3 regions of the Streptomyces sp. SCSIO 30461 genome follow, and region 1 is predicted to be linked to each of the others. Evidence: riboswitches for the same ligand, from Rfam matches in the RefSeq annotation. Region 1 holds a riboswitch; each other region holds the start of a gene.

Evidence for each region. A riboswitch is a leader RNA that binds a small molecule or an ion and turns the genes downstream of it on or off. The one in region 1 is predicted to bind cobalamin.
Region 2: it holds a riboswitch for cobalamin, as region 1 does, so the genes downstream of both, V1460_RS15665 ((2Fe-2S) ferredoxin domain-containing protein) here and cobN (cobaltochelatase subunit CobN) in region 1, are expected to answer to the same signal.
Region 3: it holds a riboswitch for cobalamin, as region 1 does, so the genes downstream of both, V1460_RS24510 (cobalamin biosynthesis protein) here and cobN (cobaltochelatase subunit CobN) in region 1, are expected to answer to the same signal.

The regions. Positions count from the first base shown of each region.
Region 1 covers NZ_CP146101.1:8,015,698-8,018,965, forward strand. Annotated here, with positions in the region: gene cobN (cobaltochelatase subunit CobN) at 1-1,243, opposite strand, end outside; cobalamin riboswitch at 1,280-1,418, opposite strand; gene V1460_RS36045 (cobalamin biosynthesis protein CobG) at 1,465-2,793, shown strand; gene V1460_RS36050 (precorrin-8X methylmutase) at 2,790-3,268, shown strand, end outside.
Region 2 covers NZ_CP146101.1:3,550,212-3,553,479, reverse strand. Annotated here, with positions in the region: gene V1460_RS15670 (ABC transporter substrate-binding protein) at 1-977, opposite strand, end outside; gene V1460_RS15665 ((2Fe-2S) ferredoxin domain-containing protein) at 1,073-1,462, opposite strand; cobalamin riboswitch at 1,502-1,704, opposite strand; gene V1460_RS15660 (glycoside hydrolase family 15 protein) at 2,042-3,268, shown strand, end outside.
Region 3 covers NZ_CP146101.1:5,468,772-5,472,039, reverse strand. Annotated here, with positions in the region: gene V1460_RS24515 (cobyric acid synthase) at 1-109, opposite strand, end outside; gene V1460_RS24510 (cobalamin biosynthesis protein) at 106-1,110, opposite strand; cobalamin riboswitch at 1,142-1,296, opposite strand; gene V1460_RS24505 (hypothetical protein) at 1,460-1,681, opposite strand; gene V1460_RS24500 (inorganic phosphate transporter) at 1,716-2,966, opposite strand; gene V1460_RS24495 (class II aldolase/adducin family protein) at 3,138-3,268, shown strand, end outside.

The DNA.
Region 1 (3,268 bases):
CGGCGGCGAGTCGGCGCAGCAGGGCGACGGCCGACGCCGGGGTGTCGAGGCCCACCGCGTTGCCGATGCGGGAGTGCTTGGTGGGGTAGGCGGAGAGGACGAGCGCGAGGCGCTTGTCGGCGTTGGGGATGTGGCGCAGCCGTGCGTGGCGTACGGCGATCCCGGCGACACGGGCGGCGCGCTCGGGGTCGGCGACATAGGCCGGGAGGCCGTCCTGGTCGATCTCCTTGAAGGAGAACGGGACGGTGATCAGGCGCCCGTCGAACTCGGGGACCGCGACCTGGCTCGCGGCGTCCAGCGGAGACAGGCCCTCGTCGTTCTCCTCCCAGGCACTGCGCGAACCGGTCAGGCACAGCGCCTGGAGCACCGGCACGTCGAGCGCGGCGAGCGCGCCCGCGTCCCAGGCCTCGTCGCCCGCCCGTAGCCCACCACCACCCTTGTCCGAGGCACTTCGCGCCGCGAGATTCATTTCAGCCGCCTGGGCCTCGGCGGGCTTGGTGCCGCCCGCGGCGAGCACCGTGGTGACGATGGCGTCCGCGCCGCGCAGCCGGTCGAGCAGCTCGGTCTCGGGAGCACGCAGGGACGCCACATACAGGGGCAGCGCTCGGCCGCCCGCGTCCTCGATGGCGTCGCAGAGGGTGCCGACGAAGGCGGTGTTGCCGCTCATGTGGTGGGCGCGGTAGTAGAGCACGGCGACGGTGGGGCCGTCGGCGCTGCCTGCGGCCTTCGCCTCGCGCTCCAGCGGGCCCCAGGTGGGCGCGGGTGCCGGGGGCTCGAAACCGTGGCCGGTGAGCAGCACGGTGTCGGACAGGAAGCGGGCGAGCTGCGCCAGGTTGTCCGGGCCGCCGTGGGCGAGGTAGGCGTGGGCCTCGGCGGCGATGCCGATCGGAACGGTCGAGGTCTCCATCAGCTGTGCGTCGGGGGCCTGTTCACCGCTGAGGACGACCACCGGCCGGTCCTGTGCGAGCAGCACGTCCAGACCCTCCTGCCAGGCGCGGATACCGCCGAGCAGCCGTACGACGACCAGGCTGGTGCCCTCCAGCAGCATGCCGAGTATGCCTCCCCCGGAGCCTTCGGCCTGGGAGGTGCCCCCGACCGGGAGCCGGGAGGGGTTCGCGAAGCGATACGCGACCGGGCCTTCCGAGGCGCGGGCGCTGAGCAGGTCGGTGTCGGAGGTCGACAGCAGCAGGATCGTCGGCGCGTCCGCCGGGTTCGCGTGCGTAGTCGTCTTCGCTTGCGTCATCGCGTGCGCAGGCCTTCCTCGGGGTTTCCGCGCCCCGGGTGGTCGTGGTCGGCGGGAGTTCCTGACTCACCAGGCCGCCGTTCGTCACCGGCCCGGCTCACAGTGGCGGGACCGCGCCGGAATCACACCGGGCTTCCTCCCCGGGGCCCTGAGACCCCATGCCGCCTGAATAGTAGAGGCTGCCCCCGGAACACACAGCGGCTGCCCGGAACGACGTGGGTATGCTCGCCGCCATGCCGCCCACACCCACAAGCCCCGCGGACCCGGGCGAACCTCGCATACGGGACCGGGGCGACGCCTGCCCCGGAGCGTTGCGGCTGCACTCGGCCGATGATGGACGGCTGGCCCGACTGCGCCTACCTGGCGGCTTTTTGACGGAACATCAGCTTACTGTGCTGGCCGCGGCTTCGGATGGGCTGGGCGATGGATCGCTCAGCATCACCTCCCGGGGCAATCTGGAGCTGCGCGGGCTCTCGGACGCCTGCGGGGCACCGCTCGCGGCCCTGCTGCGGGATGCCGGACTGCTGCCGTCCGAAACGCATGAGCGGGTTCGCAACGTGGTGGCATCGCCGCTTGCCGGACTGGACGGACTGGGCTTCGCCGACGTGCAGTTGTGGACCCGCGAACTGGACGCACTGCTGTGCGGCAGCGAGTGGACGGCGGCTCTTTCGGGCCGTTTCCTGTTCGCCCTGGACGACGGGCGGGGCGATGTGGCGGGGCTCGGCGCCGATGTGACGTTGCTCGCAGGCGAAGGCGGCGCAGCGGTGCTGCGGATCGCCCGCCACGCCTTCCGTGTGGCCGGCTCCGACGCGCCGCGCGCGGCGCTCGCGGCGGCGCGGGCATTCCTGGCGGCGTCGGCCGAAGCGGGTACGGGCGCCTGGCGCGTACGCGAGTTGCCGGCCGGGCTGCACCTCGCGGTGGGCGAGCGGCTTGAGCGGGCGGGGGTGGCGGCGGAAGCTCTGCCGGTCCCTCCGGCCGGGCCCTCGTACCCGGGTCCGTTGCCCGGGTACGTCCCAGGTCCGTTGCCCGGGATCGTGGCGGGCCCGCGCGGCTGGGCGGTGTCCGCGGTCGCGCCGCTCGGGCGGCTCAGCTCCGCCCAGGCGCGGGCGCTGCTGCCCGCGCCCGCCGAGGGCGTCCGGCTCACTCCGTGGCGCGGGGTCGTGGTGCCGGGGTTCACGGATGCCGCCGCCGCCCGAGCGCGGCTGGACGCACTCGGGCGGGCCGGGTTCGTCGTCGGCACCGACTCGCCCCGGTACGGGGTCGGCGCCTGCACCGGGCGGCCCGGATGCGCCAAGTCCCTCGCCGACGTCAGGGCCGACGCCGAGGCCACCCCGGTCGACGGCCAGGGCATCCCCGTGTACTGGTCCGGCTGCGAGCGCCGCTGCGGCCATCCGCGGGGGGACTACGTGGATGTCCTGGCCTCCCCGGACGGCACCTACCGGGTGAGCGTCCACGGCAGCCCCGTATCCGTATCCGTATCGCCCGGTGCGCGGCTCGCCGGCGCCGTCGCCGCAGCCCGTACCGATTCCCGTACCTGTCCACCGAGATGAGCGAGAAGAAGACCGTGTTCGACTACGAGAAGGACGGGGCGGAGATCTACCGCCAGTCCTTTGCCACCATCCGCGCCGAGGCCGACCTCGCCGCGCTCCCCGCCGACGTCAGCCAGGTCGCGGTGCGGATGATCCACGCCTGCGGCATGGTCGACCTCGTCCGCGATCTCGCCTACTCACCCGGCGTGGTGGCCCGCGCCCGCGAGGCGCTGCGCGCCGGTGCGCCGATCCTGTGCGACGCGCAGATGGTCGCCAGCGGCGTCACCCGCAAGCGGCTGCCCGCCGGCAACGACGTGGTCTGCACACTCTCCGACCCGAAGGTCCCGGCGCTCGCCGCCGAGCTCGGCACCACCCGCAGCGCGGCCGCGCTCGAACTGTGGCGCGACCGCCTGGACGGCGCGGTCGTCGCCGTCGGCAACGCGCCCACCGCGCTGTTCCGGCTCCTGGAGATGATCGAGGAGGGGACGCCCCGCCC
Region 2 (3,268 bases), 4.5 Mb from region 1:
GAAGGACGCGGACCTCGGCATAGGGAATCCACGCCGGACGGGACCCGGACGCCCAGCACCGTGGACGACAGCGGCAGCACGGCGAACCGCTTGTTCTTGATGGCGGGTACGTCCTTCAGCGCCGGGTTCGCGAGGAGGAACTTCTTCTTGTCCTCGACCGACTGGTCGCCGTAGTCGTAGATGACGATCGCCTCGGGCGCACGCTCTGCCACCTGCTCGAACGACACGTCACCGAACGCCTTGTCCAGGTCGGTGAAGAGGTTCATCCCGCCGGCCAGCCTGATCATCTCATTGCCGATGCCGGCGCCACCGGCGGTGAATGCGGTCTTGTCGCCGCTGTCGTAGACGAAGATCTTCATCGGCGCGGTGTCGGCGAGTCTGTCCTCGACGCTGTCCAGGGTGCCGTGGAGCTTCTTCAACTGCAGCTCCGCCCGGTCCGGCACACCGAAGATCTTCGCCACGTTCCGGATCTCCTGGTCCATGGCGGCCATGGTCACCGGCCCCGACGGGCACTCCTCGATGTTCAGATAGGAGTTGATCCCGGCCTTGGAGAGAGCGTCGCGGCCACGCCCTTCCTTCTCGTCGAAGGTGCTGGCGAAACCGCCGTAGGCGAAGTCCGGTTCGGCGGCCAGCAGTGCCTCGAACGAGGGGTACTCCTTCGCCAGGACCTTGATCCCGTCATAGGCGCCCTGGTACTCCGGCAGGATCCTGTCGTCGAGGCAGGAGGTTCCCACCATGGACCTCTCCAGCCCCAGTGCCAGCATGACCTCGGTCGCGTGCTGGTTCATCGACACCGAACGCTGCGGCGGACGCTGATAGGTCGTCTTCACACCGCAGTTGGACACGGTGACCGGGAACCCCTTGGCAGCGTGATCGGCTGACGGGGCCTCCTTCCGCTCCACGGTGCCTCCGCAGCCGGATATCAGCAAGGCCGCGGCCATGGCCGACAGCAGGGATACCGGGCGCCGGCCCATCATGTGGAAGGTCCTCTCCCGCAGGAGTGGTCCTGTGCGTCCGGGCATCGGCCGGGAGCGCTCGGACTCAGGAGGGTGGAAAGAGCGGTGGCCGCGACTCAGCGCGCGCCACGGGGCATCTCGGAGCGGGCGCGCCGAGGCGGGGCGAAGGCGTGGTCATCGAGGAGGACGGGCCGAGCCGCGACGCCCGGTCCACCCGCCCGCACCCAGGCGGCGATGCCCTCAGTGGCGGCGGTGTCGTTGACGAGGGCGAACCAGGCCGCCCGGCCACCGGCTGCACGCCCATCCGACGAGGGCTGCACAACGATCACGTTGGCCTGGTCGCACACGTCGAGGCAGTCCGAGACGCGAACCGGCGCCTCTTCGGCGAGGCGCGCGATCTGTTCGCCGTGGTCGACACCGGTCACTTTGGCGCTGCCACAGCAGCAGTCCCGGCACACCACGACCCGGCACGGAACCGGACCGGCTGTCGATGGTCTTCTGGGCATCCCGACGAGCCCTCCTCTCCGGGGAAATCCGCCCCAGTCACTTCGAGGAGGCGACCGCGTGAGTCTCCTGGCTCTCGGGTCGATGCTCGTCCCGACCTTCCCACCCGCATCCGGGCAGTGGTCTGTTCGGGGTCCGCTCGCCGATCACAGTGGCGGGACCGCGCCGGATTCACACCGGCTTCCTCGTTCCGCCGTCGCCTTTTCGCCTGACATCATGACAGACGCACACGACAGGCCATAACCCCGGGTGCGTACCGGCCGGTGGCGAAATGTGGCACGCGGGCATCACGCGACCACGGCCGCTCGCGCCGTGCACCTCCGTGTGCTCTCAAACACCTCGTGTACGAACGGGACGGTCCGCGCTCACGCCGAACGGTCCGCGCCACCGGACAAGGCGGCACGGTGCCATCCCCACGGGGCCCTCGATCTGTCCGGTCCCGGCCTTCGCGGCACGGTTCGACGCCGGTTCGACGCAGGTGTGCGCGGCCCGGATTGCGGGACCACGGCACGGGCGTAGGCTGGGAAAACAACGGTCGGCCCGGCCACAGCGGACGTATCCCGGGCGAGCCGGGAGCGAGCGTGAACGCATCCATGAGTGCCGAGGGATTCCCGCCCATCTCCGACTTCGCCTTTCTCAGCGACGGGCACTCGCTGGCACTCGTCGGACGCGACGCGTCGGTGGAGTGGGCCTGCTTCCACAGATTCGACGGGCCTTCCGTCTTCGCGCGGATACTCGACCGGGAACGCGGGGGGCACTTCCGCATCGCCCCCACGACCGACGCGTACACGTCGACTCGGCGCTATCTCCCCGACACCAACGTCCTGGAGACCACGTTTCGTACGTCGGGCGGCGTCGTCACGGTCACCGACTGCCTGCCCGTCCACGTGGACCCGGCGCGGCCCGGCCACCCGGCCCGCAAACCACCGGGGCACGTGCTCCAGCGGCACGTTCACGGTGTGTCGGGCGCGGTCGGCCTCACCCTGGAGTTCTTCCCCGCCTTCGACTACGCACGGTCCGATGCATCCTTCACGCCTGCACCGGACGGAGCCCTCCGGGCCTCCGGTGGCGGCGAAGTGCTGCTGCTGCGGAGTGGTCTGGGCCCACTGGAACCCTCGGCCCGGCAGACGGGGAACGACGGCTTCGTGTCGCACGCCACCGTCCCCGCCGGTGCGGAAGTGGACGTGGTCCTCACCCGGCTGCTCCCAGGCGCGCCCGAGCCGGAGCCGCTCAGCGCCCGGGAGCTGGCCGACCGCGTCGAGGCAACGGTGGCGTACTGGCGTAGGTGGGCCGCCCGGTGCACCTACCGAGGCCCTTACCGGGAGGCGGTGGTGCGCAGTCTGCTGGTGCTGAAAGGGCTCGTCTACGCGGACACCGGGGCCGTGATCGCCGCGCCCACGACCTCGCTGCCGGAGGAGATCGGCGGTGAGCGCAACTGGGACTACCGCTACACATGGGTCCGCGACGCCACGGCCGTACTCGCCACCCTCACCGCAACCGGCTACACGGACGAGGCCCGCCACTTCGCCGACTGGCTGCTGGAGACCACAGCCGGCAGTGCGAAGGAACTGCGGACGATGTACGGCGTCTCAGGGGACAGGGCCCTGTACGAGACCCGCCTGGACCATCTCGGCGGCTACCGCGGCTCCCGTCCCGTGCGGGTCGGCAACGAGGCATGGATGCAGTTCCAGCTGGACATGTACGGCGAAGTGCTGCTCGCGCTGAACTTCGCGCTGCGGCTGCGCGGCGATCGGATCCGGCCGGAGCGGGTCGGATTCGTGCATGACCTCGTCGAGCTGAACATCGCC
Region 3 (3,268 bases), 2.5 Mb from region 1:
GGGCGACCTTCACTCCCCGGCGCACCAGCCAGCGGCAGATCCCCGCCGTGACGACGCTCTTGCCCGCGTCCGACGTGGTCCCCGCGATCAGCAGTCCTCCGCCGCTCACTTCCGCCTCCCCCTCATGGTCGCCGCCGCTCCCAGACCGAGTCGTGCGCCTGCGCACACCGCGAGGGCCAGCAGCCCCACGCGGCGCGACAGCCGCACCGCGCGCTCGATGTCCGCCACCCCGACGGACCTGCCCGGGGCGTTGAGCACGGGCCGGTGCTCGACGCGCCCGCCGTACGAGAGCGTCCCCCCGAGACGTACCCCGAGCGCGCCCGCGAACGACGCTTCCACCGGACCCGCGTTGGGACTGGGATGCTTCGCGGCATCCGCACGCCAGGCGCGTACGGCACCGCGCGGGTCGTCGCCCGCCAGCACCGCGAGGCCCGCGGTCAGCCGGGCGCCGGGCCAGCCCGACACGTCGTCGAGCCGGGCCGACGCCCAGCCGTAGCGCCGGTAGCGGGGCGACTTGTGGCCCACCATGGCGTCCAGGGTGTTCACGGCACGGAAGCCCACGAGGCCGGGCACTCCCGCGACCGCGCCCCACACCAGCGCGCCGACCACGGCGTCCGAGGTGTTCTCGGCGACGGATTCCACGACGGCGCGGGCGATTCCCGGACCGTCCAGGGCTTGCGGATCACGGCCGCACAGATGAGGCAGCCTTTCCCGTGCGGTCTCGATGTCGCCCGCTTCGAGTGCTCCGCCGATCGCCCTGGCCTCCCGGCCGAGCGTCGTACCGCCGACGACGGCCCAGGTGGCGGCGGCGGTCAGAGCCAGGGAAGCCGTACGGGAACGGCGTACGGAAGCGGCCGCCAGCGCAGCCGCGGTGATCGCGCCCCCGGCGCACACCGCTGTGTGCAGGGCGCCCCAGCCGCGATGGTCGCGCCAGAGCCCGCGCTCGACGGCACTCGCGGCCCGGCCGAAGACGGCGACCGGGTGGCCACGGCGGGGATCGCCGAAGAGCAGGTCGCCGGCGATTCCGGCCGTCGCACCGTACGCGAACGTGATGGCAGGGACAGCGACAGCAGGGACAAGTCCCCCCGGCGCCCGCTGCTCGGCAGGCATGTTCGTCCTCACTCAGGGTCCGCGCCCTGGCTCGACGTGATCCGACGGTAGAGAGTTCCTGGCTTCGGCACACGCCCCGGTGAGGGGGTGGATGCCGTGACAGTGGCGGGACCGCGCCGGATTCGCACCGGCTTCCTCTTCTGCCGCCGTAAGTGGCCCCGGAAGTCCACCATGGGCCGCGAACACCCGTCAACTCGCCGCTGACCTGCGACGGGACCGTGTGCGCAGGCCCACATCGGGGTTCCGACGGGTACATACACGCCGGGAGCCGGACACCCCTCGGGGGTGTCCGGCTCCCGGCGTGTTGCTGTGCCGACCGACCGTCGTTACCGGTCGCCCGGTCCGGTCGTCAGGCCACGATCAGATAGATCCCGTACGCCACGGCCGCTGCGCACAGAGCGAAGCAGGCGTACGCGCCCGTGCGCGCAAGGCCAGCGGAGCCTCCCTGCGCGGCGGCTGCCTCCTGCTTGGAGAGGCCCGCGATGCCCAGAGTGAACAGGCCCACCAGGGCGACGGTCACAACGAGACTCACGCCGAAGACGGAGCCCAGAGCTGCCCAGTCGATCTTCATGCTGATTCGCTTTCCCTTACTTCCCTTACTTCCCTCACACCGAAGCGGCGGGGGCGGGGGCGGACTCGCCGGCAGGAGCCGGGATGGTGGCCTTCAGCTCTTCGGCCGTCGCGACGGTGGGCGGCGGGGTCACGGCCGCGATGGCAGTGGTCACCACACCCGGAGCCCCGGTGTCCCCGGCGGTCTCGTCCGCGGTGACGTTGGTGTGGTCGATCGGCTTGCGGCGCGACACGGCCCAGATGGCGCCCGAGCCCGCGACCAACAGGACGGCGACGGCGACTGTGCCCCAGGTGCCCTGACTGGTGAGGAACTCGGCAGCGGCGGCGACCAGGCCGGCCGCCGGAAGGGTGAGGCCCCAGGCGACGAACATCCGGGTGGCGGTGGACCAGCGGACCACACCGCCCTTGCGGCCGAGGCCCGCGCCCATCACGGCGCCGGAGCACGACTGGGTGGTGGAGAGCGAGAAGCCCAGGTTCGAGGAAGCGAGGATGACCGTCGCGGCGCTGGTCTGGGCGGCGAAGCCCTGCTGCGGCTGGAGGTCGGTCAGTCCCTTGCCCATGGTGCGGATGATCCGCCAGCCGCCGAGGTAGGTGCCCAGTGCGATGGCCAGACCGGCGGAGACGATGACCCACATCGGGGGGTTGGAGCCCGGGACGAGGACGCCGCCGGTGACCAGAGCCAGGGTGATGACCCCCATGGTCTTCTGGGCGTCGTTGGTGCCGTGCGCCAGGGAGACCAGTCCGGCCGAGGCGATCTGACCCGTCCGGTAGCCCTTGGTGGTCGCCTTGTCGTTCGCCCCGTTGCCGATCTTGTACGTCAGCCTGGCGGCGAGGAACGCCGCGAGACCGGCGACCACCGGCGCTGCGACGGCGGGGATCAGCACCTTGGTGACGATCGTCCCGTAGTTGACGGCCGAGAAGCCTGCGGACATCACGGCTGCGCCGATGAGGCCGCCGAACAGGGCGTGCGACGAGCTGGACGGCAGACCGAGCAGCCAGGTGAGGAGGTTCCACAGGATCGCGCCGACGAGCGCGGCGAATATCACTTCCGTGCGGATGCCGTCTTCGCTGATGAGCCCGCCGGAGATCGTCTTGGCGACCTCGACGGACAGGAAGGCGCCGACGAGGTTCAGCACGGCGGACATGGCCACCGCCGTCTTCGGCTTGAGCGCCCCGGTCGAGATGGTTGTCGCCATCGCGTTGGCGGTGTCGTGGAAACCGTTCGTGAAATCGAACACGAGAGCGGTGATGATCACGATCCCGAGGAGAAGCGTGATGTTTTCCATTTACCCAGGCTTCTATTGGACGTCAGTGGCCGGTCGAACGTAGGCAACCTGAGTGAACGGAAGGTGAACTCAGCACGGCTCAGGAGTGACTCCTGGAAGGGTACGGCCGTTCCGCTTGCGGGGGGAGGCTCGTGCGGCGCGGATTTCCCTGGTCCCTGACATGATCAGCACATGAGTGGGCGGCAACGGGGTGAGTGGTGCGGGCAGGGCGATGAGGCCCAGGGCGGGCCGGTCGCGCGGGCGTGGGCGGGTCTCGTGGCCACCGCCCGCAGGACCGTCGCGGACGGACTCGTGGTCGGAAC